3 regions of the Desulfofundulus thermocisternus DSM 10259 genome follow, and region 2 is predicted to be linked to each of the others. Evidence: riboswitches for the same ligand, from Rfam matches in the RefSeq annotation. Region 2 holds a riboswitch; each other region holds the start of a gene.
What was found. A riboswitch is a leader RNA that binds a small molecule or an ion and turns the genes downstream of it on or off. The one in region 2 is predicted to bind cyclic di-GMP.

Region 1 (6,798 bases), on a different contig from region 2:
GGCTTCTTCCATGGCCCGGCGGTGGCCCTCCCGGTAGCCTTGCTCCCACCCCTCCCGCAGGCCCTCCTCCCGGGCCCGGGCGGCGGCCTCCCGGGCCAGCTCCTCCGCCTCCTGCCGCGCCCTGGCCAGGATGCCTTCGGCCTCCCTTTTCGCTTCAGCCAGGATCTTTTCGCCCTCGGCCCGGGCTTTCTCCTCAGCCGCCCGCCCCTGACCGTTGCCGTTACCTTCCCCGTGCCCCTCCAGGGGCAGCACGGGGAAATGGTAGCGGGGAACCAAAAGGACGGGGTCCTCACCGCCGGAAACAAATCCCCGGATGATCCTAAATGATGATGGCATCCTCCCCACCCCGCGCGATGATGATTTCGCCCGTCTCGTCCAGGCGGCGGATGATCTGCACTATGCGCTGCTGGGCCTCTTCCACATCCCGCAGGCGCACCGGCCCCATGAACTGAATTTCCTCCCGCAGCATCTCGGCCGCCCGCCGGGACATGTTCTTGAAAATGCGCTCATTGACTTCCTCGTTGGCCCCCCGCATGGCCCTGGCCAGGTCCTTGGTATCCACTTCCCGCAGCACCCGCTGGATGGCCGTGTCGTGGAGCTTGACGATGTCCTCGAACACAAACATCATCTTGCGCACCTCGTCGGCCAGTTCGGGGTCGGATACTTCCAGCTCCTCCAGGATGGTTTTTTCGGTGCTGCGGTCCACCCGGTTCAAAATGTTGACCAGAGCTTTCACGCCGCCCACCGCCTGGTCCTGCTGGACCACCATGGAGAGCTTCCTCTCCAGCACGCCCTCCACTTCCTTGATTACCTCGGGGGGCGTGCGGTCGATCACCGCCACCCTCCGGGCCACATCGCTCTGCTTCTCCGGAGGCAGGGAAGAAAGGATGAGGGCCGCCTGCTCCGGAACCAGGTGGGTGATGATCAGGGCAATGGTCTGGGGGTGCTCGTCCCGGATGAAGTTGAGCAGGTGTTTGGGGTCGGTCCGGCGCAGGTTGCTGAAGGGAACCTTCTGTATGGCCACCGTTACCTTGTTGAGGATCTCCTCGGCCCGCTGGGGGCCCAGGGCCTTCTCCAGCACCTCCCGGGCGTACTTGTAGCCGCCCCGCATCAGGTATTCCCTGGCCCTGTTCATTTCCAGGAACTCCTCCAGCACCACCTGCTGCACTTCCCTGGGCACGCTTTCCATCATGGAAATCTGCTGGGTGATCATTTCAATTTCATCATCGGGGAAGTGCTTCAGGACTTTGGCGGACAGTTCTGCCCCCAGGGCTATCAGCACGATAGCCGCCTTCTGAACGCCGGTAAGCTTTTCGGTAAACCGCCCGTTCATACTGCCGCACCTACTCCTTGAGCCACAACTTTAAAATTTCGGCCACCTCGGCGGGCCTTTCCCGGGCCATTTCCCGGATCCGCTGCGTTCTGCCGGGCTGTTCCGCGGGCTGCTCCGGCCCGGGCTCGTACGCGGCGGCCACGGGAGCCTGCGGCACCTCTTCCTCCATTTCCTCCACGTACCTCCGCCGCCGGCGGCGGATGAACAGGATCAGGAGGAGCAGGAGACCCAGCCCGGCCGCTCCCGCTGCCGCGGGCCAGTATTTTTTCAGCACGGCCGGCACAACCGGGGCCGGCGGCCCTTCCTCCCGGAACTGGTCCAGGTAGGAGGTGTCGAAGGGCATGGCCGAAACGTTGATCTGGTCTCCCCGGTTCTGCTGCAGGCCCACCGCCGCCGCCACCATGTCCTGGACCTGCTGCAGCTGGGGCGCGCTGTAGTTGCCGTTTAAAACCACGGCCACCGAAAGCCGCCGCAGGGTCCCCGGTGCGGCCACCAGGGTCTGCTGCTGGCTGCCCAGCTGGTAATTGGTGGTGGTCTGCCGCTTCTGGTACTGGGAGTTACCGCCGGTAAAGGCGGGAATGCTGCTTCCCGGTTGAAAAGTTTCCGGCGGTGCGCCACCCGTGCCAGTGCCCGAGCCGCTTTCATTAACGGTCTGCTGGCTTAAAACCTGCCCCGGCTGCACGGTGGTGGTGGTGGTCTGGCGCTGGTCGAAGTCCAGATCAGCGGTAACCATGGCCACCGCCTTGTTCGGCCCCAGGATTCTGGTCAGCATCTGCTGGATGCGGGTTTCCAGTTCCTTTTCGTACTGCCGGCGCACCTGGTACTGGTCCAGGGACAGGCGGGTCAGCTTGGCCCGCTCGTCGGACAGGGCCAGATCGTCGCTCAGGACGTTGCCTTCCATGTCGATGATGTGTACGTTTTCCGGCTTCAACCCCTGCACGCTGCCCACCACCAGATCCATGATGCCCTTCACCTGCTCGGGCTTGAGCTCGCTTTTGAGCTTCAAAGCTATGGAGGCGGAAGGCTCCACCTGCTCGTCCAGGAAGAGGCTTTCCCGGGGCAGCACCAGGTGCACCCGGGCCTGCTCCACCTCCTCCAGGCTGGTGATGGTGCGGCGCAGTTCCTCCTGCAGCGCCCGCTGGTAGTTGACCTGCTGTTCAAAATCGGTAACGCCAAACTTTTGCTGGTCGAAAAGCTCCCACCCGGCCCCCGTATCGGCCAGCACCCCCTTGCTGGCCAGCTCTATTCTCACGCTGGGAACCTGATCTTCCGGCACGGCAATGGTTTTACCCTGATCCTCCAGCCGGTAGGGAACCTTCATATTTTTCAGTTCTTCGGCGATTTTACCCGCCTGAGCGGGCTCCAGGTCGGTGAAGAGGGGGGCATATACCGGCCGGGTGATAAGCACAGCCAGGTAAATCACCGTGGCTAACAGCCCGGCCGCGGCAGCCACCAGGAGGACCTGCCGGGGCCGGGGCAGCGCCTGCCACCGCTCCTTGACGGGGGCCAGGATCTGTCTGGGGTCCATCAACTGCACAGCTCCTTAAACCTGCATGCGCGATATTTCCTGGTAGGCTTCTACAATTTTATTGCGGACCTCCACGGCCAGGGTCATCATGATCCGGGCTTCCTCCATGGCGATGGTCACCTGGTGCAGGTCCTGCACCCGTCCGGTGAGGAAGTCCAAGCCCACCCGGTCGGCCCGCACCTGGGCGTTGTTCACCTCTTCCAGGGCCCGCAAAAGGGCACGGCCGAAGTCGCCGGCACCAGCGGCAGCATCCTGTTTAGAGGACCGGGCCGCCGCAGGCTCAGGGGAAAGAAAGGAAACGGGTAAAACCTGCATTCTGAGGAGTTCTCCTTTCGTCAGCAGCATGAATGGATAAGCCTGTGCTTGAAGATCAGCTCCTGCCTATTTCCAGGGCCCGCAGGGCCATGTCCTTGGCTGCGTTCAAAACCGTGACGTTGGCCTCGTAGGCCCGGGTGGCGGCAATCATGCTGACCATTTCGTTGGCTATGTTGATGTTGGGATAGGCTACGTACCCCGTCCGGGGGTCGGCCAGGGGGTGGGAGGGCTCGTATGCCAGCCGGGGCGGGGAGGGATCTTCCACCACCGCCGCCACGCTTACTCCGGCGGCATCGAGGGATGGCTGGCCGGGCGGGGAGTCCAGAGCCCGGCGCAGCTTTTCGGCAAAGACGGGGACTTTCCGCCGGTAGGGCGGGTTCAGGGGATCGTTGGGCCGCCCCGCCGTCTGCAGGTTGGCAATATTGTTGGCCGTAATATCCAGCCACAGCCTGGAAGCTGTTAAGCCGGAAGCACTAATGCCGAATACATCTAATAGAGGCACCGTCTGTTACCTCCCCCGGATGACGTAAGTCAAAAGGGACAGGCGGTCGCCCAGCGCCCGGGCGGCAGCCTGGTACGTCAGGGTGTTGGCGGCCAGGTTCACCATCTCCTGGTCAATGTCCACGTTATTGCCGTTGTAACCCATGGTGGTGCCCTCCTCCTTCACCACCGTGGGTTCCACCCGGGCCAGCGGTACCGGGGCCCCGAAATGCCGGGGGTCGCTGGTGACCAGCGGCAGGGCGTCCTCCCCCAGCGCCCGCCGCAGCTCCTCCGTAAAGCTGACGGAGGATTTTTTAAATCCCGGCGTGTTCACATTGGCCACATTGTGGGCAATCACCCTCTGCGCCAGCGCCGATGCGTCCAGCTGCTTCTGCAGCGCCACTATAATGGGGCTGCCGAAAAGATCCATAAACCGCCACCTCGCTTTTCCGTAAGCGCTTTAAAAATTTCTGTCTTTTGGCCGCTCCCACCCCCATAATCAAAAGCGCCATTTCTGTATTAGCTCTGTAGAAGAGTGTAAGGGTGATGATTTTGCTTCCAGTTTCAGGTAAATTTTTCTAACTGGAAGAGGGGTTATTTATTTTTCTTAAAGCACCAAAAAACCGGCACCGGGGCCGGGAAGCAGTACTGCATTGTCGCAGCCCGGCTGCCGTGGCGGGAAGCCCGCTGTAGGCCCGCAGCTTTGCGCCCTTCCCTTTCGGTGAAGTTTGCCCCTGGACAATGTGCGATAAAAAGTGTGAAAAAGGGATTATTAACTTGTCATTGGGTTAAAAATCGTTCCCTTGTAGGTGATATCAAAGCAATGTAATTATGTGGCAAGTTTTTGGTAACTAAGTGGTAATTTATTTGACACGTTTTCCCAAACTCCTCCTGTAAAGAGAAAAAATACGTTAAAAATACATAAAAAAATTGCTCCTCTTTGCGCTTTTTGGCACAAAGCATGGAGCAACTGCTACATTTAGTCGAAGAATGTCGATTATGGTTTTATTTGCGCGCCCAGGCCATAACCCGGCGCACGGCCGTGATGACGTCCTGCACATCATTGTCGCTCATGGCCGGGAAAAGGGGCAGGGTGATGGCCCGCTCGTAAAATTCTTCCGCCCGCAGGCAGTAAAACCCGGAAAGGCTGCAGCTGTCCGGGTCCCCCAGCCAGCGGTAGTAAGGGTGGCGGTAGGCGGGCAGGTAGTGGACGTTCACCCCGATATTTTCCGCCCGCAGGGCTTCAAACACCTGGCGCCGGTCGTATTTCAGAAGCTCCAGCTTTAATGCCAGCACGTAAAGGTGCCAGGAGGAGCGGCCGTAAGGCGCCTGGTAGGGGATTTCCACCCCGGGCAGTTCGGCAAAGGCTTCGTTATAGGTGCGGGCAATTTCGCGCCTGCGCTCCACAAAGCGGTCCAGCTTGCGCAGCTGGCTCAAACCCAGGGCGGCCTGGATATCGGTGAGGCGGTAGTTGAAGCCCACATCCAGCATTTCGTAGTACCAGGGACCGTGGTCCTCCACCATGAATTCCCGGTCCCGGGTGATGCCGTGGTTGCGGAAGAGCAGCAGCCAGTGGTACAGCTCGTCGGAACCGGTGGTCACCATCCCCCCTTCCCCGGTGGTGATGTGCTTCACCGGGTGAAAGCTGAAAACGGTCATGTCGCTCAGGCAGCCCACGGGCTGCCCTTTATATTCCGCCCCCAGGGCGTGGCAGGCATCTTCAATAACCACGAGGTTGTGCTTTTCAGCCAGGGCGTGAATGGCGTCCAGATCGCAGGGCTGGCCGGTGAAATGCACGGGAATGATGGCCTTTGTCTGCGGGGTGATCTTTTTTTCTATTTCCGCCGGGTCGATATTGTATGTGCGCGGGTCTATGTCCGCAAAGACGGGCTTCGCCCCCAGGTAGAGGGCACAGTTGGCGCTGGCCACGAAGGTGATGGGGCTGGTGATCACTTCGTCCCCCCTGCCCACGCCGGCGGCAAAGCAGGCCGCGTGCAGGGCCGCCGTCCCGCTGGAGAAGGCCACGGCATAACGGGCCCCCACCCGGGCGGCAAACTGCTTTTCGAATTCGGCCAGGACGGGGCCGGTGGTCAGCCAGTCACCCCGCAGCACCCGGGTGACGGCTTCGATGTCGTCCTCTTCAAGCCAGTGCCGGGCATAGGGGAGATAGGTTTCCCGCACGGGCCTACCCCCGGCAATGGCGGGTGTTTGCAGTTCAGACTGATCGGTATGGGTTTTCATAGGCAGGAAATAACTCCTTTGATCTAGTTTTTTGGGCAAGCCGGATCCAGAACTCAATAAATTCTGCTGGCGAGGCAATAATGGACGCCGCGATACCTCCAGGTATCCCCCGCATTAATTTTCCTGCGGCCTGATTAACAGGGCTGCCACTTGCACGGTAAAGCGGGCGTCGTCCATGGCCCTGGCCGCATCTTCCCGCGTATACTCTTCCGTGGGTATGAAGTCCACATCGCCGTAGAAGGCAAACTCCCGCTCTTTTCGCAGCCACCTGGATATTTGGGCCAGTCTTTGCGCTTCCCGGCTGACTTCGGGCGGCAGGCGGTCCTGGAACTCCACCAGCAAATAGCCCACATCGTGCTGTTTGGGTGGGTCCACTCCAATCCAGCGCAGCATACCTTTCAGGGCCAACTCCACGATCTCCTGGGCCTCGCGGATTACGTCGGAATAGGCTTCTTCCCCGAAGAGAACGGGCAGTATCTTCAACCTTTTGGTGGCTTTGAGCAAGTAACTCTGGGCCAGGGTGGTGCTGGTCAAATTTCGATCACCTCACCCTGCTTATAATCCTTCTTGAGCACCCAGTACCAGGCGCCGCCGCGGTATATTTTCTGCGCCCCCAATTGCTGCAGCCTTTCCCGCAGGCGGGCCAGGTAGCGGGCCAGAAAATTTCCCCGGTCGTATAAAATTTTCACGTCGTCAACCATATCCAGAAACAGGAGGCTGCCCTGCAGCACTTCCTCTTTTCCCTTGATTACAGGGGACAGGTCCGGCACTATATGGGTGAACCGGGATGATTCCTGCTGCATTTTCTCTTCCACCCCGGCAAATTCAGCCATTCTCTTCATCCGGCCCCGCGGCAGGTCTTCGGCCACCAGCAGCAGGTCGATGTCCGAATCCGGCCGGG
Region 2 (9,769 bases):
CGGGAAATGCTAGCCTTTAAAGTTACCTTCGGAGCCTACCTGGGGGCAGCAGTTCTTTATCTGGCCGACTTCTGGACGGACAGGCCCGCCGCTGCCCGCTGGGCTACGGCTTTGGCCTGGCTGGGCTTGTTGAGCAATACCGCTGCCCTGGGTGCCCGGATTGCCGTTACCGGCAGGCTGCCCCTGGCCAACCTTTACGAGTACGGGTTGTGCTTTGCCTGGGGGATCATGCTGGGTTACCTGCTGCTGCAATTGAAAATAAGAGTTAGAGGGCTGGGGGTGTTTGCGGCCCTGATAGGCTTCCTGGTGATTGCCCTGATATCCCTGCTGCCCCGGGAGACCGGCGACCTGATGCCGGCCCTGCGCAGCAAATGGCTGACCTATCATGTTCTGACAGCCATTGTAGCCTACAGTGCTTTTGCCCTCTCCTTTGCCGGGGCGGTGCTTTACCTCATTGCCAGCGGGGATTCTCCCCTGCTTGCCGGCCTGCGCCGGCACCTGCCGGATCGGGAGTTCCTGGACCGGCTGATATACCGGGCAGTGGTTGTCGGGTTGCCTTTCCAAACATTGTTGATTATCACCGGAGCCATCTGGGCCCAGTATGCCTGGGGTGCTTACTGGAGCTGGGACCCCAAGGAAACCTGGTCCCTGATAACCTGGCTGGTATACGCCGCCTACCTTCACGCCCGGTTTGTTCTGGGCTGGCGGGGCCGGCCGGCAGCCTACCTGGCGGTGGCCGGTTTTTATAAGGGCTCGGAGCCCAGGGATAAATTAAGTGAATATCCGTTCCAGCTGGTATTGCTGGACGGCTGGGGCATGGGGGTGGAATTTAACGAACCCCGGGGCCACGTCTACATGCTCAAGGACCAGCTGGATGTGGATCCGTCCCGGCGCAAGGCAGGGGGGGTATGCCTTTCCTGCAAGTCCCCCTATGCGCCGCAATTGAAGGAGCAAATGGGCCTGGCTTACTTCCAGGAGCCTTATGACCGGGTGCACGCCATGATCCCGGAAAATCATGCGGAGCTGGGGTTGTCCTGCATCGATTGCCATGACCCGGCCAGTATGGATTTGAAGTTAAGCCGCTGGTTTATGGATGATGCATTAAAGGCCCTGGGGAAAGATCCGGCGAGCTTGACCAGGCAGGAAAAGCGCACCCTGGTTTGCGCCCAGTGCCACAACACCTATGTCATTCCCAAAGATAAGAACATGAAATCCACGGGCCTCTTCCTACCCTGGCAGGAGTCTGAATGGGGCAAGATCACCATTGAAGATATTGAAAGTGTTATTAAATCCGACCCGGCCAATTTGGAATGGAAGAATAACCCCACCGGCATCAAGCTGGGGCACATCCGCCACCCCGAGTTTGAACTTTATTCCAACGGCAGCGTGCACTGGCGGGCAGGGGTGGCCTGCGCCGATTGTCACATGCCCTACGAGCGGGTAGGCAACAGCAAGATTTCTTCCCACCACGTGCAGAGCCCGCTGAAGGATAATATGAGGGCCTGCACCCAGTGCCATAACCAGGATCCGCAGTGGCTGCGGGAGCAGGTAATATTGATTCAGGACAGGGTAAACAACTTGTATACCCGGGCCGGCAATGCTGCCGCCCAGGCGGCCAAGGCCATAGAACTGGCCAATAAAACTTCCGGTGTGGACCGGCAGCTCCTGGACCAGGCCAAGCGGTTTTATGAAAAGGCCTACTACCGGGTGACCTTTATAGGCGCCGAAAACAGCATGGGCTTCCATAACCCGGAAGAAGCCCTGCGCGTCCTGGGCGACGGTCTTTACTACGCCGACCAGGCCCTGATGAAAGCCCGGGAAGCCCTGGTGAAAGCGGGGGTGGAAGTGCCGGATAAATTTGACCTGGAGTTATCAAGGTACGCTAAGCGGGGTACCAAGGAGGTTCCCTACAGGCCGGAACAAAACCTGGAATTTACCTTTGACGGGACGAAATAAGCAGCTCCCCCATTACGGGGGAGCTTATTTCTTTATGCAGCATCCCGGTTCGGGGTTTTGCGACTTAATTGGTCAGGCTCTGGATGGGGGCAGGGATGCGGCCTCCCCGGCGCACAAAGTTGTCCGCGGAATAGGGGTGCACCGCCATTACCGGCGCTTCTCCCAAAAGCCCGCCAAAGGTAACTTTATCCCCCACCTTTTTCCCCGGGGCCGGAATGATGCGGACCGCGGTGGTTTTATTGTTGATCACACCAATGGCCACCTCGTCGGCAATAATGGCGGCGATGGTTTCCGCACTGGTATCCCCGGGAACGGCAATCATGTCCAGGCCTACCGAACAAACGCAGGTCATGGCCTCCAGCTTGTCCAGGGAAAGGGCACCCTCCTCCACGGCCCGGATCATCCCCGCGTCTTCGCTGACCGGGATAAAGGCTCCCGACAATCCGCCCACGTAAGAGGAGGCCATAGCCCCTCCTTTTTTAACGGCATCGTTTAACAGGGCCAGGGCGGCGGTGGTGCCGTGGGTGCCGCAGCGTTCCAGGCCCATGGCTTCCAGGATTTCCGCCACGCTGTCTCCCACTGCCGGGGTGGGGGCCAGGGACAGGTCTACAATGCCAAAAGGTACACCCAGCCGTTCTGCTGCCAGCCGGCCAACCAGTTCCCCCATGCGGGTAATTTTAAAGGCCGTCTTTTTCACCGTTTCCGCCAGTGTTCCGAAATCCGCGTTGCCCACCCGGGCGACGGCGTTTTTAACCACTCCCGGTCCGGATACCCCTACGTTGATGGTGCATTCGGGCTCCCCGATTCCATGAAAAGCTCCGGCCATAAAGGGATTGTCCTCGGGGACGTTGCTGAAAACCACCAGTTTGGCGCAGCCCAAACCACCCTGTTCCGCTGTCCGCGCGGCGGTTTCTTTAATCACCCGGCCCATCAGGTAAACGGCATCCATATTTATACCCGCCCTGGTGGTAGCTACATTTACCGAGGCGCAGACCCTTTCGGTGCCGGCCAGGGCGGCGGGGATGGAGTTGATCAGTACCCGGTCGCCGCCGGTAAAGCCTTTGTGTACCAGGGCTGAAAAGCCGCCGATAAAGTTTACCCCTACGGCGGCCGCGGCGGCATCCAGGGTAAGGGCGTATTCCACGTAATCTTCTTGATGGCTGCATTCGGCAATCAGGGAAATGGGGGTGACGGAGATCCGTTTATGCACGATGGGAATGCCGTATTCCCGGCTGATTTCTTCTCCTACCGCAACCAGCCTGCTGGCCAGGCGGGTGATCTTATTATAGATTTTACGGCATGCCGTCCTGGGATCCGGGTCCGCGCAGTTTCTCAGGCTGATGCCCATGGTAATGGTGCGAATGTCCAGGTTTTCTTCCTGGACCATCTTGATAGTTTCCATAATTTCTGCCAGGGTAAGCATGGCATTATTTCTCCTTCGTTTCTTATTCACTAAATCCTGTGCATAAAGCGGAAGGCGTCCTCATGCTGGGCGTCGATTTGCACTCCCAGTTCGGAACCTTTTGCCGCCAGGCGCTCTTTTAAAGTGGCCAGGTCAATATAACTTTTTTCCATATCGGCAATCATGATCATGGCCAGGAATTCCTGCAGGATGGTCTGGCTGATGTCCAGGATATTGATATTGTTTTCGGCCAGCACCTGGGCCACCCCGGCGATAATGCCCACCCGGTCGGGCCCCAGGACGGTGACGATAATCCGGTTTTTCTTTGGCTCCTGTACGTACATATGGACTACTTCCTTTCTGTGGGCTCGTCAGATGACTGTTTGGCTTTAAAAGTTTTTACCATTGGCCAGCTATTGTACCTTTTCTTTACCAAAGAGAAAAGGCCCGGGAGGCCGGCATCATACCGGATAACCCTTTTCGGTCACGAGCATTTCCAGCCACCGTTTGAAATAGATGGGCAGGATGAAATTCTTCTTCACATGTTCCCTGGCATTTTGCCCCAGCTTTTCTGCCAGGGAGGGATCGCGCAGGATTCTAACCACTGCCCGGGCCATTTCTTCGGTGCTGGCTGCGGCCAGCCCGGTTAGCCCGTTTATTATCTGCACCGTAATACCGCCAACGGGGGAAGCCACGACAGGGCGTGATTTCCACATGGCTTCGGTTACGGTCAAACCGAAGCCCTCCCGTACCGATTTCTGGACCACCACCGCCGCAACCCGCTGCAGGACATTGATCTCCAGATCGCTGGTGGGAGGAAGCTCCAGAATTATGATATCCGGGTCGTGGGCAGCTTCTTCCCGCAATTCCTGGAGAACCTGGATGCCTTCAGGATCATCGGTGGCCCCGCCCCCTGCCAGCACCAGGCGGCAGGGTACTTCCTGACGGATAAGACGGAAGGTCTGCACAACTCCCAGCGGGTCTTTGAGGCGGTCAAACCGGGAAATTTGCACCACCAGGGGTAAATCCAGAGGTATATTCAGCCGCTCTATTACTGCGGCAATCTCAGAAGGAGTTACCTCCCGGTTTTTTTCCGCCAGGGGGTCGATGGCCGGGGGCATAATGTACTGGCGGTGGCCCAGGTTCCTGGCATAGGCAGGGATGTGGTAAATGGAGGCGTCGCAAAGCCTGGCCCAGGGGCTTAAAAAATCCCACACTTCCCTGCTTACGTCCACCGGGTCAATGTGGCAGTACCACAACCAGCGGCCGGGATGGCCGGGACGGATTTCAGCCAGCCCCAGGGGCTGCTGGTCATGGAGAATGATAAAGTCCGCCCGGGGATCTACCAGGTCGTAATTTTCCCGTGATATCCGGCGGTAGACATCCAGCATGGGAGGAGTTACGTCAACAGGTACCCCGTGAAAAGCATTATGGAAGGTTTTGGTTACCCGGAAAAAATCTTCATCTCCCTTAATGACGTCCCAGCGTACCTCCAGGCCTGCCTCCTGCATCATGGGTACGAGGCGTTTCAAAATTTCGGCCACCCCGCCGCCGGTAAGGGTAGAATTGATGTGCTGAACCCTGCAACCTGCGAGCCGCCGGGCCAGTTCATAGATTTCTTCGATAAGTTGCTCACCGGCAACAACCTGATAATCCATTATCCTGGTCATATTTACCTAATTCCCCCGCATCTCATTTGAAGTCCTTCCTGAACCCTTAGTATATTCATCCGGTGTATATTTTTCTCCTTTTCACGGTGTTAAATTGACTCCGGGTGCTCTTAATCGTTCTGCAGGCCGGCCAGCAGGGCCGGGCCGGCGCTTGTACCCAGCCTGGCGGCCCCGGCTGCAATCAGAGCCAGGGCCTGTCCGGTGGTACGAATGCCCCCCGATGCTTTCACGCCCATTTCCGGTGGGAGGTTTTTCCGCAGGAGCTCGACGTCGTCCACGGTAGCTCCGGCGGGACCAAAACCGGTGCTGGTCTTCACAAAATGGGCGCCTGCCTGCCACGCCAGCCGGCAGGCGGTAATTTTTTCTTCACGGTCTAGATATCCCGTTTCAATGATTACCTTGACCAGCCCACCGGGCAAAAGGGCGGTCACTGCCTCCACCACTCCCCGGATATCGGCCACGACCAGGTCGTGGTTTCCTTCCTTCAAAGCGCCGATATTTATGACCATGTCCACTTCCCTGGCCCCGTTATTTATGGCCTCTTCAGCCTCTTTCTTTTTTACGGATGGCGTGGTTGCCCCCAGGGGAAAGCCAATCACCGTGCATACCGCCACGCCGGAACCGGCAAGCATTTTTGCGGCACATTCTACATGGACGGGATTAACACATACGGCGGCGAAACCTTCAGCCATCGCCTCAATACAAAGTTGCCGGATGTCCCGGGTGGTGGCTGTGGGTTTAAGCAGGGTATGATCAATCATGGCGGCCAGCTGGTTTCTGGTCAACCGCCAACCCCCCCCCTTGTGAAATTACTGTTATCTAAGTGAACGGGTGTCGGGGAATTACTGGTTGCCTGTTGTTACCGTGGTTTCTATTTTAAGCTGCCTTTGCAGCAGGTTTAACAGCAGGCTCAAGGCCAGCCCTATTGCCAGCGTGCTTACCAGCACCAGGGTGGTATTAAATTGCAGCCAGGCCACCAGGTATGCTGTGGCAATGACAATGGAAAGGATCATGAGGGGAAAAGCTACTTTAAAGAAACCCAGGAAGCTGATGGGCGTACCCCTCTTTTCAGCCATGCCCACCACTACCACGTTGGCCGAAGCACCGATGATGGTACCGTTGCCACCCAGGCAGGCTCCCAGGGAAAGGGACCACCACAGGAAATTGAGGTTTTCGATACCTCCCAGGCGGCCCATGTCCTGAATTAAAGGAATCATGGTCGCCACAAAGGGGATGTTGTCCACAAAGGCCGAGGCCAGGGCCGAAAGCCAGACAATCAAAAGGCCCGCCGGCAGGAGTTCTCCCCCGGTAACCTCCAGGGCAAAATGGGCGATGGTTTCAATGACCCCTACTTCTTCCAGCGCTCCCACCAGGGCAAACAGGCCGATAAAGAAGAAGATAACCGGCCATTCTACGGCGTGCAGGGCATGTTCCGGGTCGGAACGGGTGATTACCAGCAACAGGGCCGCCCCGGCCATGGCGATCACCGAGCTCTCCAGGTGCAGGAACTGGTGCAGGGCAAACCCGGCAATGGTTAAACCCAAAACCCAGAGGCAGGGTTTCAGCAACGCGGCGTCTTTAATTTCGTCCCATTCATTAAGCTCCAGGATACTTTTTTGATTCTCAGGGTTTGTAACCAGGTCCCGGCGGTAAATGAGGCGCAGGATGAAAATGGTTGTAACATAAATTACAACCACCACCGGGGTAAGGTTAATCACAAAATCCATAAAGCCGAGCCCTACGGCGCTGCCAATCATGATGTTGGGCGGGTCTCCGATCAGGGTTGCCGTTCCCCCAATGTTGGAAGCAATAATTTCAGAAATTAAGAAGGGCAGGGGACTTACCTTTAGTTTGTGGGCGATGGCAAATGTAACGGGCACGATGAGGAGTACCGTGGTCACATTGTCCAGCAGGGCAGAAAGTACGGCCGTGACCAGGGCAAGGGCGGCCAGAATGCGCAGGGGCTCCCCCCGGGCCATTTTGGCCGCCTTGATGGCCAGGTACTCAAAGATCCCCGTTTCACGGGTAACGCCCACGATAATCATCATGCCCGTTAAAAGGCCGATGGTATTCCAGTCGATGTAATGGACGGCCAGTTCCGGGGTAATAATGCCGGCCAGTATGACTATCGCCGCACCGCAAAAAGCAGCCACGGTACGGTGAATCTTTTCCGAAATAATTATAGCATAGGTAAGTAAAAAGACGGACGTAGCTAAAATAACCTGCGTTTGAGGGGTCAAATTTCCCATCTCCTTTCTTTCATATTGTTTCGACAATCGTCCGGTCTTACTACGTTTAAGGAAACCACCTCCGTTGAGCACAAGGATGTGACTAATTTCAGGCAAAGTTAAAGGGGGGTAGTCAAGTGACTACCCCCCCCGGCAGTCGGTACCGTTGCAGCCTGGCGATCATAGTCCTGGAAAGGACCTTAGACCCATGGCTTTAGCGTCCCGGGCTTTCACCCGGTTTGCCCAACCCGAAAGTACCAGAATTTATTTAATTTGACTATTAGGCATAGTTAATTATAGTACAAATCCCTCGTTTAGACAATAGAGGTATAATTGGTTTTAATTATATTTTTTATAAATGCAGGTTTTTCTCCGGGAATGTAGAAGATCGTGCAAATAAGGATTGCTTGGGGAGGTTAAGGCCAGTATGAAAATACTTCTGGCCGTGGATGGTTCGGAGAATTCACTGCGTGCAGCCAGGACGGCTTTGCGTTTGAGCAAACTTAATCCCGGAGTTTCGGTAACAGCATTATATGTGGGGCCTTCCTGTTATAAAATTTTTCCCGAGCCGGGGTCGTGCACGTGGTTGCAGCAAAAAGAACTGGATCAGGAAATAGAGGCCCGGGCGGAAAAGGTCTTTGCCGCCGTAGAAGAAATATTTCAGGCAGAAGGCCTGACCGTAAACAAAGCAGTGGAGCGGGGAGATGCAGCCGAGGCTATCTGCCGCCTGGCTGCGGAAGGGTGTTTTGATCTCATTATCATTGGCAGCCGTGGCTTTGGTGATCTCAAGTCGCTGTTTCTGGGCAGCGTAAGCCACAAGGTGCTGCATCTGGCCCCCTGCCCGGTAATGGTGGTCAGGTAAGAGCAGGGTATAGATTCATCCGGTAAGTGTGTGGATTTACGCGCACACGTATATAATTATAATTAAAACTTTATCGCCATCCCTTGAGGAGGGGAATTCATGTCCACGATACTTTCCCTGGTGAGGGGTCGTTACTCCGTCCGCCATTACCGGCCGGATCCGTTGCCGGAGGCATTGCTGGATCAGCTCCTGGAGGCGGCCCGCTGGGCCCCGTCGGCGGGTAACCTGCAACCCTGGTTTTTTTACGTGGTTACCCGGCAGGAAAAGAAAGAAGCTCTGGCCCGGGCAGCTTTAAACCAGCGCTTCATTACCCAGGTTCCCGTGGTGATCGTGGTTTGTGCCGAGCCGGAACGTTCGGCCCGGGTTTACGGTGAACGGGGGCGTAAGCTTTACTGTATTCAGGACACGGCTGCCGCCATCCAGAATATCCTGCTTACCGCTAGCGCCCTGGGCCTGGGAACCTGCTGGGTGGGAGCTTTTAACGAGGACCAGGTGAGGGAATGCCTGGAGATTCCCCCGCAGTTCAGACCGGTGGCCATTATCCCCGTGGGTTACCCGGCCGATGATCCGGCCCGCCGGCCAAAGAGAAGGGAACTAGAAGATATTGTTAGTTATATTTAGTAGATATATTACCAGATGGCATTAACCGCCCTGCCATTCATCCTCCTGCGGATGATCTGCTCTCTTTTGATGGACGGTATATTTTCCGTGGAAATAAAAATGAGGCTGCCGGTGGGACAGGCGGTAACGCAGGCCGGTTCGAGACCGGCGTCAAGGCGATCCTTGCAGTAATCACATTTTACAACCACCCCTTTTTCTTCGTCCCATTGGGGGGCGCCCCAGGGGCAGGCCATGATGCAACTCTGGCAGCCCACACATAGTTCCTGGTCGATAAATACGATACCGTCGCTGGGGCGTTTCTGAACGGCCCCCACCGGGCAGGCCTGGACGCAGAAAGGGTCTTCACAATGGCGGCAGGTTGTGAAAACATACTTTGCCATGATCCGGCCGTTTCTGGTGGCAGGACCCGCCGTAATAATTTTTCCAGGCCTGGGTCCTGTGGCGAGCCCCTTATTAATCTTGCACTGCACCTCGCAACTGCGGCAGGAAATGCATTTTTTTTCGTCCTGGAAGAGGGAGTAATTGCTCATCATTATGCTCCTTTCTTTTTTTTGCCTGTTCCTGTTGACCGGGGTAGTGGTAAACGCTGCATACCGGCTGCAGCCCATATCTTAATTTAACTATAGTTCGATATGTTGTATTAGAAAACCTTCTTGGAAGCATTATTTAATTTAATTAAAAAATAAATTTCAAAGTTTTGATGGATATGGCTGAAAAGGCAAAAAAAATAAACCCCCAGCCGGGGTTTTTAAATTCTTGACAATCATTATTTTACATTATCCATCGGGCCAGCTTGTCTGGATTGACAATGCTGATGGTCCTTCCTTCATAGACGATGCTTTTTTCCTGTTTGAAGGTATTCAAAAGGGTGGTTACTGTCTGCCTGGAAGTGCCCACCATATTGGCCAGCTCCTCGTGGGTAAGCTGAACACCCAGCTTGATGCCGTTTTTGGTTTCCACGCCGCAGCGCTCACCCATTTTTAAGAGGGTCAGGGCCAGGCGTCCGGGAGCCTGCCAGCAGACCATTTCA
Region 3 (6,798 bases), on a different contig from region 2:
ACGGCCGCTTCCACCCCCGCCTGGATCTGGCTGACCAACCGGCTTATCTCCCCGGCGGCTCCAGCCGATTGTTCGGCCAGCTTCCTTACCTCTTCCGCCACCACAGCAAAACCGCGGCCCTGCTCGCCGGCCCGGGCCGCTTCGATGGCTGCGTTCAGGGCCAGCAGGTTGGTCTGGTCGGCTATGCCGGTGATGACGCCGGTAATGTTACCGATGCGTGCCGAGAGCTCGCCCAGGCTCCGGATGGACTCGCCCATGCGCTCGGCAGAAGCAGCAATGGAGTGGATCTTACCGATTGTCTCTTTCACCGTCTTTCCGCCGCTTTCGGCCACGGCAACCACCTTCTTCGACTCACTGGAGGTGCGGCTGGCATTCTCCAGGCTCTTTTCCGCCGTTGCGGCCACCTCGCTGGTGGTACTGGCCAGTTCTTCCACGGTTGCGCTGACCTGCTGGGTGGAAGCAGCCAGCTCCTCGCTGTGGGCAGCCAGGGTTTGAGCCTCCCTGACCAGGCCTGAAAGCAGTTTTCTTACACTATCCTGCAGCCGGTCCACGGCCAGGGCCAGCTTTCCTATCTCGTCCTTCATACGCAGGATTTTTTCCGGCACCGGCCGGGTAAAGTCACCGCTGGCTATGAGCCCCAGATGGTCCACCATTTGCACCAGGGGTGAGGTAATTCTGCCGGCCATCATTAAGGTCAGCCCCAGGGCAACAAGAATAATCAGCAGCGATAAAAGTAACATGGTATCCTTTAACACCGCTACCCTCTCCAGAACCTCGGCAGTGGGAACATTGATGCCCACAGACCAGCCGGTAGATTTAATGGGGGCAAATCCCACAAACCTTTCCTGCCCCTGGAAGACGTACCGCCCCACGCCTTCCTCCCCTTTCGCCATCCGGGAAACCACCGCTGCCAGCTCCTTCAGGGAGGAGTCGGTTCTGGCCTGCTCGATGAAATTCTCCTGGGCTGCCACCCGGGTAAATTCCTTATGGGCTATGACCTTGCCTGTGTTGTCCACGGCAAAACCGTAACCCGTGCGCCCGTAATTGATGGAAGAAACCAAAGTGCTCATCTTGCTGCCATCCATAACCCCGATAACCGCGCCGTTTACCTCTCCAGTGGCATAATGGCGAACCGGAGCGGAAAAAACAAAGACCACAGCATTATCCAGCCTGCTGACCAGCGTGCTGGAAACGGCGGTCTTTCCTTCCAGGGCCGCTTTGAAATAATCCCGGTCGGCAACCCTGGCCTTACTGCCATCGCTGAAGAAAGCATTTCCTTCCCTGTCGGCAATGCCCAGTTGTTTGAAGCCCAGGCTTTCCGCCCTTTTCCACTCCTCGCGCAGGGCCTGCAGTTTTTCCTCCAGAGTGGCCTCCCGGCCACCCCACCTGCCGCGGATGACGTTCCTGCTGGCTATGCTTTCAACCGCATATATTCGCGCCTGGATACGGTTGTCCAGTGTTTCGGCAGCCTGCCTGGCCGTCTTAAGCAGGGCCTCCTGGCTCTGTTCCTGCAGGGCCTGTTCGGCGTAATGCTCGCTCACCAGCCCCAGCACCAGGCAACCCATGAGCACTATAAAGCCGAAGAAAACAGCCATTCTGATCCGCAGGCTTCCCGCAAGCTGTCCCGTAAGTCTTCCCTTCATCCCTGTCTGCAGCCGCCCCTGCACCGTGACGGCAAGCAGGAACAGCGCCGCCAATCCTCCTTCCTTACAATTTTGCTTCTTCAGGCAGTAACCGGAACCGGCAGATCCCGTTTAAGGGTATAGAAACAACCGTTCCCCGGTCTTAAACTTCTATATTTTTATTTCGGCATAATTCAGGGTTACTTGAGCCCGCTGCCAGAGCTTATAGCCTTTTTTTAAACCATAAAAATAGCCGGCAGTTGTGACGGCCGGCTTTAAATAAAACGCTAAAATAATTTTAGTTGCTGGTGCCCTAAACCACCAGCTCATCGGCCAGCTTCTTTAGCCGCGCGGATACCGCCGTCAGCTCATTCACCGAAGCGTTGATTTCCTGCGACGAAGCGGCCTGCTCCTGCACCGCGGCAGACAACTGGGTAATTGAATCCGTCAGCTCCAGAACGGACTGCTGCACCTCCTGCAGGGTCTCCAGGATTTCCCTGGCCGAGCGCTGGGTATCCTGGGATAACTTGCGTATTTCCCCGGCCACCACGTTGAAACCCCGCCCGGCATCGCCCACCCGGGCCGCTTCGATGGCCGCGTTCAACCCCAGCAGGTGGGTTTGCTCGGCAATTTCCTCGATGAGGTTGACAATGCCGTCGGTTTTCTTGATTTCATCCCTGATCTTCTGCGCGCTGCTGTTCAGGTTTTCCGTTGTTGCCGCCACTTCTTCCGAGGTGGCGGAAAGGTTGGAGGTAGCCATGGCTATCTGGTTGATCTGGCTGTCCATTTCCTGCGACATTGCAATCAGATTTTCCTGGCGGGTGATGGGGGTGGTCATGCCAATGGTGCCGATTACTTTACCTGTACCGGGATCGGTAATGGGGTAGGAAACGCCGATGTAAGGTATGCCGTAGACCTCCTTCCCCGTCCGCCTGGCCTGCCTGCGGCCGGTGCGCAGGGTCAGGGCGGTTACGCTGCCTTCATTGATGGTGTCACCCGCCTTTAAAGAAAGGCCCACCTGACCGGGGTCGCAGTAAATATACCGCTCCAGGTCCGATACATAAATTCCCATCTCTTCCCCCAGCATCCCCTTGATAAAGGGGGCCAGCTTCAGGGCGCATTTTAAAAGGTCGGGCTCCGCCTGCTCCGCCCGGCGTTCACCCCCGTTATCGCCGGCAGCTGCAGCGGGTTCCACCGGCTCGACCGCTGGAGGTGGAGATATTTCTTCCGGTTGAGCTTTCTTGTTTTTAAATGAAAGCAGGTTCACTAAAGAACACTCCCCTTTCTTTTATCCGCAATCACATCTGACGCTGATGAGATATATCACCAACCTGAAGGAAAACAAGAACATGGGGCAGAACAGGAAGAAACAAACTGGAGGTAGAAAATAAAGCCCCCCTTCCAGGAACGCAAACAAAGAAAAAACTACAGGGAGAAAAGCATCCTGCCCCGTAGTTACTTTTCTCCCCTGCAACCCAGCCGTCATAGCTCCCCGCTAAAAAGCGTCCTGCGGGAAACCTTAGACCTGTGGCTTTGCGTCCCCGGCTTTCGCGCGGGTTTGCCCTCCGAGGTTAAACTTTATTCGCTATTTTTCTACTTATTTCATAATTAATTCTATTGAACCAGCACAATTTTCCTGTGTCAAGTAAATAATGTCATTTTATGTCGAACAGCAATAGTTTGCAGCTTCCACACCAAAACAAAAAGCCCCGTTTTCCGGGGCTCCCGTTTTTCTGGTGGGCGCGGTAGGGATTGAACCTACGACCTCTTGAATGTGAGTCAAGCGCTCTCCCACTGAGCTACGCGCCCATTTGAAGTTTTACCGTTGCAGGTGTTATTTTAACACATTTGCCGGCCGGGTGCAAGGGGGGCCGGCCTGTTTTTTTATTCCCGGACAGGCGGGGCGCACAGGTATCAGCTCCTTACAATTACGGGGCAGCCGGGAATTATTTCCTTCCCCTCCCCAACCACCGGCACCACCTCACAGGTGTTCAGGGAAGCGCACCAGTCCAGGTCGGCCGCCAGGCCCATGCTGAAAAGCTTGCGCCCGTGCAGGGAATGGTCAAAAGCTCGCCGGGGGTTGTCTTTATAGGCCAGGGCCAGGTGTAGGGCAGCCACGGCAAAGTCGGACAGATCCAGCCCGGACGCTCCGGGAGTAGAGCAGTACAACCAGCCCGGATCCGCCATTTTCACCATCTCCAGCACCACCATTCCAGCCCCCAGGGCATCTTCCAGGGAAAACTCGCCCTGCGTGCCGGCGCAGGCCAGGGTTACGTCCCTGCCCAGCCGGCAGACCTCCCGGGCCACCGCCCGGGCATTGAGCAGGCTTCCCACCAGCACCGTACCGGCTCTTCCTGCCGCAAGATTCAGGGCGCGGGTGCCGTTGCTGGTGGTGAGAACCAGCATCCTGCCGCCAACCACTTCCGGCCGGAACTCCAGCGGGGAGTTGCCGTGAGGAAAGCCGGGAATTTTTTCGCCGCCCCGTTCACCGGCCAGCAGTACCGGTATATTCTCCCCGGCCAGCCTGGCTGCAACCTCCTGTGCTTCCGCCGGGTCGACAACGGTCACCACACCCCGGCAACCATGGGCCAGGGCGGTAACTATGGTGCTGGTAGCTCTCAAAACATCAAAAACCACCGCCGTACCCCCGGCCAGAACGGCCTGTTCCAGGCTTTCAGCTGTTGGATAAAGGGTCACACGCATATTTAAACCTCCACGCGTTAATATTATACTGTTTCCTATCCCGGGCGGCAAGAAAATATTCTCCAGCGGTTTCCAAACTAATGAAAGCCCGTACGCTCAAAAGAAGGGTTTTCAAAATCATCCGTGGAAAAAATAAGTAAATAAGGGTGGCTCCCGGCGGCAGGGAGGTGCAGTGAATTGCAGCTATACCTGCGTAAAAGATATAAACACTTTGCCCGTTACCGGGAAATTACCAATATACTGGTTCGCCACGGCTTTGGCTACCTGGCCTACCAGCTGGGGTTAACCGAATTCTTAAATTTTGGCCACCGGTACAGGCTGCGCCGGCGGCTATCCGGCGAAGGAGCCCTGACCGTCAGGGAGCAGCCTTCACCACCCGAAAGATTGCGCCAGGCCCTGGAGGAACTGGGCCCGGCTTTTATCAAGCTGGGGCAGGTGCTTTCCACCCGTTCGGACCTGCTGCCCCCGCAATACATTGCGGAACTGGAAAAGCTTCAGGACCAGGTACCTCCCTTTCCCTTCGCCCAGGTAAGGGAGCGTATTCAAATGGAGCTGGGCGCCCCCCTGGAAGAAATATTCGACCACTTCGAAGCAACTCCCCTGGCTGCCGCTTCCATCGGCCAGGTTCACAGGGCAAACCTCCGGGATGGCAGGCCGGTGGTGGTAAAAGTTCAGCGTCCGGGCGTCGAAAAAACGATTTTGACCGACATTGAGATTCTTCACGACGTTGCCCGCCTGGTGGACAGGCACGGCCCCTGGCGGGAACTTTACCGTTTTGAAGAGATGGTAGAAGAGTTTGAAAAATTCCTGCGGGAAGAAATGGATTTTACGGTGGAAGGCCGCCATGCCGAAAACTTCCGGCAGCTCTTTGCAGGGGACAGTACCGTCTATTTCCCGGCAGTTTACTGGGATTATACCACCAGCAAAGTATTAACCATGGAGTTTGTTGAGGGGATAAAATTAACCCACCCGGAAGAACTGGCCGGCAGGGGGATCGACCGGAAACTGGTAGCCCGGAATCTGGCCGGTGCTTTACTGCGCCAGATCCTGATGCACGGCTTTTTTCACGGCGACCCCCACCCGGGAAACCTGGCCGCCCTGCCGGGTGGGAGGGTGGTTTTTATGGACTTCGGTATCGTGGGACGCCTGGATGAAGAGACCCGGGAAAAAATAGGCAACCTGGTTCTGGGTTTGCTCCGGCGCAATACCGCCCTGGTGGTAAGAGCAGTGGAAGAACTGGGTGTTGTGCCGCCGCATGTGGATCGTGCCGCCCTGCAGCAGGATATTGATGCCCTGAGAAATAAATACTATGAAATCCCCCTGAGCAGGATCAGCCTGAGTGAATCCTTGAGAGATATTATGGGAGTAGCTTTTAAATACCGGATCCGGGTTCCCACCCAGTTCACCCTGCTGGTAAAGTCTCTGGTTACCGCAGAGGGCGTGGTTGCCCAGCTGGACAGGGAATTAAGCATGGTGGAGATTGCCCGCCCCATGGGCAGGCAACTGCTGGCACGCCGGTTCAGCCTGCCCGGAATAAAAAAAAGGCTCCAGAATTTCCTGGAAGACTACTGCGGGCTCCTTTCCGGGTTACCCCACCGCCTGGACAGAGTGCTGGAGCTGGCTGCTGCAGGTGAATTAAAAATAAAAGCGGTTAACCCGGACCTGGACCGTATGATTGCCCAGCTCAATGCCATGGTCAACCGCATGGTTCTGGGTATCCTGCTGGGTTCTCTGATCGTGGGTTCTTCCCTGCTGATGGGAAAGGGTTACACCATCCTCTGGGGCCTGCCCCTGGCAGAAGCTGCTTTTATTGGAGGAGGGGTACTGGGTTTAGCCCTGGTTTTTTCCATCCTGCGTTCACGCAAGTTTTAGCTCACCGGAGGACGCAGGCCCGGGATCATGAGAACCATCAGGGCCAGGAGCAGTACAAAAAAGATAAACCTGCGCACAAAGGCACCTCCCGTTAACAGTACCGGTCACGGTTAAGATTTTACCTTAAAAGTGTGTCATTTCTACTTAATTTTTGTTAAATTTTTATTAAATATTCTGGTCAATAAAAAACCCTGCCCGCGGCAGGGTAAACATGATGTTCTAATTTGTCTCTAATAGGTAAAGGTGAAACTATCCAGGATCAGGCTTACGGGGCGTGATTGCAGCCAGCTATTGGGCACCCAGGATTCAAAGAAGTACAGCGCCCCATTGGTGGGGTCAACGCCATTCAATGCGTCCAGGGCAGCCCGCCTGGCTTCCTCGCTGGCCGGGCGGTTAATCCAGCCGTTTAAAACGGGTTCGAACTGGTAAGAACCCGTTTCATCCACCTGGTAGATAACCCCGGGAATGGAATTGGGGAAAATACCGCTCCTTACCCGGTTCAATACCACCGCCCCTACGGCCACCTTGGTAAGGTAGGATTCGGAATCAGCCTCCGCGGTAATCAACCGCGCCAGGAGGTCTACATCGGAACGGCTATAAT

Region 1: it holds a riboswitch for cyclic di-GMP, as region 2 does, so the genes downstream of both, flgB (flagellar basal body rod protein FlgB) here and BR83_RS0101645 (ArsB/NhaD family transporter) in region 2, are expected to answer to the same signal.
Region 3: it holds a riboswitch for cyclic di-GMP, as region 2 does, so the genes downstream of both, BR83_RS0109185 (methyl-accepting chemotaxis protein) here and BR83_RS0101645 (ArsB/NhaD family transporter) in region 2, are expected to answer to the same signal.

The regions. Positions count from the first base shown of each region.
Region 1 covers NZ_JMLG01000015.1:35,768-42,565, forward strand. The annotation lists gene BR83_RS15730 (FliH/SctL family protein) at 1-336, opposite strand, end outside; gene fliG (flagellar motor switch protein FliG) at 320-1,333, opposite strand; gene fliF (flagellar basal-body MS-ring/collar protein FliF) at 1,344-2,861, opposite strand; gene fliE (flagellar hook-basal body complex protein FliE) at 2,877-3,176, opposite strand; gene flgC (flagellar basal body rod protein FlgC) at 3,232-3,678, opposite strand; gene flgB (flagellar basal body rod protein FlgB) at 3,685-4,086, opposite strand; cyclic di-GMP riboswitch class I at 4,311-4,399, opposite strand; gene pseC (UDP-4-amino-4,6-dideoxy-N-acetyl-beta-L-altrosamine transaminase) at 4,662-5,897, opposite strand; gene BR83_RS0110775 (HEPN domain-containing protein) at 6,012-6,431, opposite strand; gene BR83_RS0110780 (nucleotidyltransferase family protein) at 6,428-6,798, opposite strand, start outside.
Region 2 covers NZ_JMLG01000001.1:306,404-316,172, reverse strand. The annotation lists gene ccsB (c-type cytochrome biogenesis protein CcsB) at 1-1,956, shown strand, start outside; gene BR83_RS0101665 (PFL family protein) at 2,021-3,379, opposite strand; gene BR83_RS0101660 (ACT domain-containing protein) at 3,409-3,702, opposite strand; gene BR83_RS0101655 (glycosyltransferase) at 3,820-5,028, opposite strand; gene deoC (deoxyribose-phosphate aldolase) at 5,139-5,813, opposite strand; gene BR83_RS0101645 (ArsB/NhaD family transporter) at 5,871-7,268, opposite strand; cyclic di-GMP riboswitch class I at 7,421-7,510, opposite strand; gene BR83_RS0101640 (universal stress protein) at 7,684-8,118, shown strand; gene BR83_RS0101635 (nitroreductase family protein) at 8,218-8,739, shown strand; gene BR83_RS0101630 (4Fe-4S dicluster domain-containing protein) at 8,748-9,269, opposite strand; gene BR83_RS0101620 (Crp/Fnr family transcriptional regulator) at 9,511-9,769, opposite strand, start outside.
Region 3 covers NZ_JMLG01000010.1:41,386-48,183, reverse strand. The annotation lists gene BR83_RS0109195 (methyl-accepting chemotaxis protein) at 1-1,697, opposite strand, end outside; gene BR83_RS0109185 (methyl-accepting chemotaxis protein) at 1,936-2,889, opposite strand; cyclic di-GMP riboswitch class I at 3,089-3,195, opposite strand; tRNA gene BR83_RS0109180 (tRNA-Val) at 3,357-3,431, opposite strand; gene BR83_RS0109175 (2-phosphosulfolactate phosphatase) at 3,537-4,325, opposite strand; gene BR83_RS0109170 (ABC1 kinase family protein) at 4,503-6,197, shown strand; gene BR83_RS0109160 (LysM peptidoglycan-binding domain-containing protein) at 6,428-6,798, opposite strand, start outside.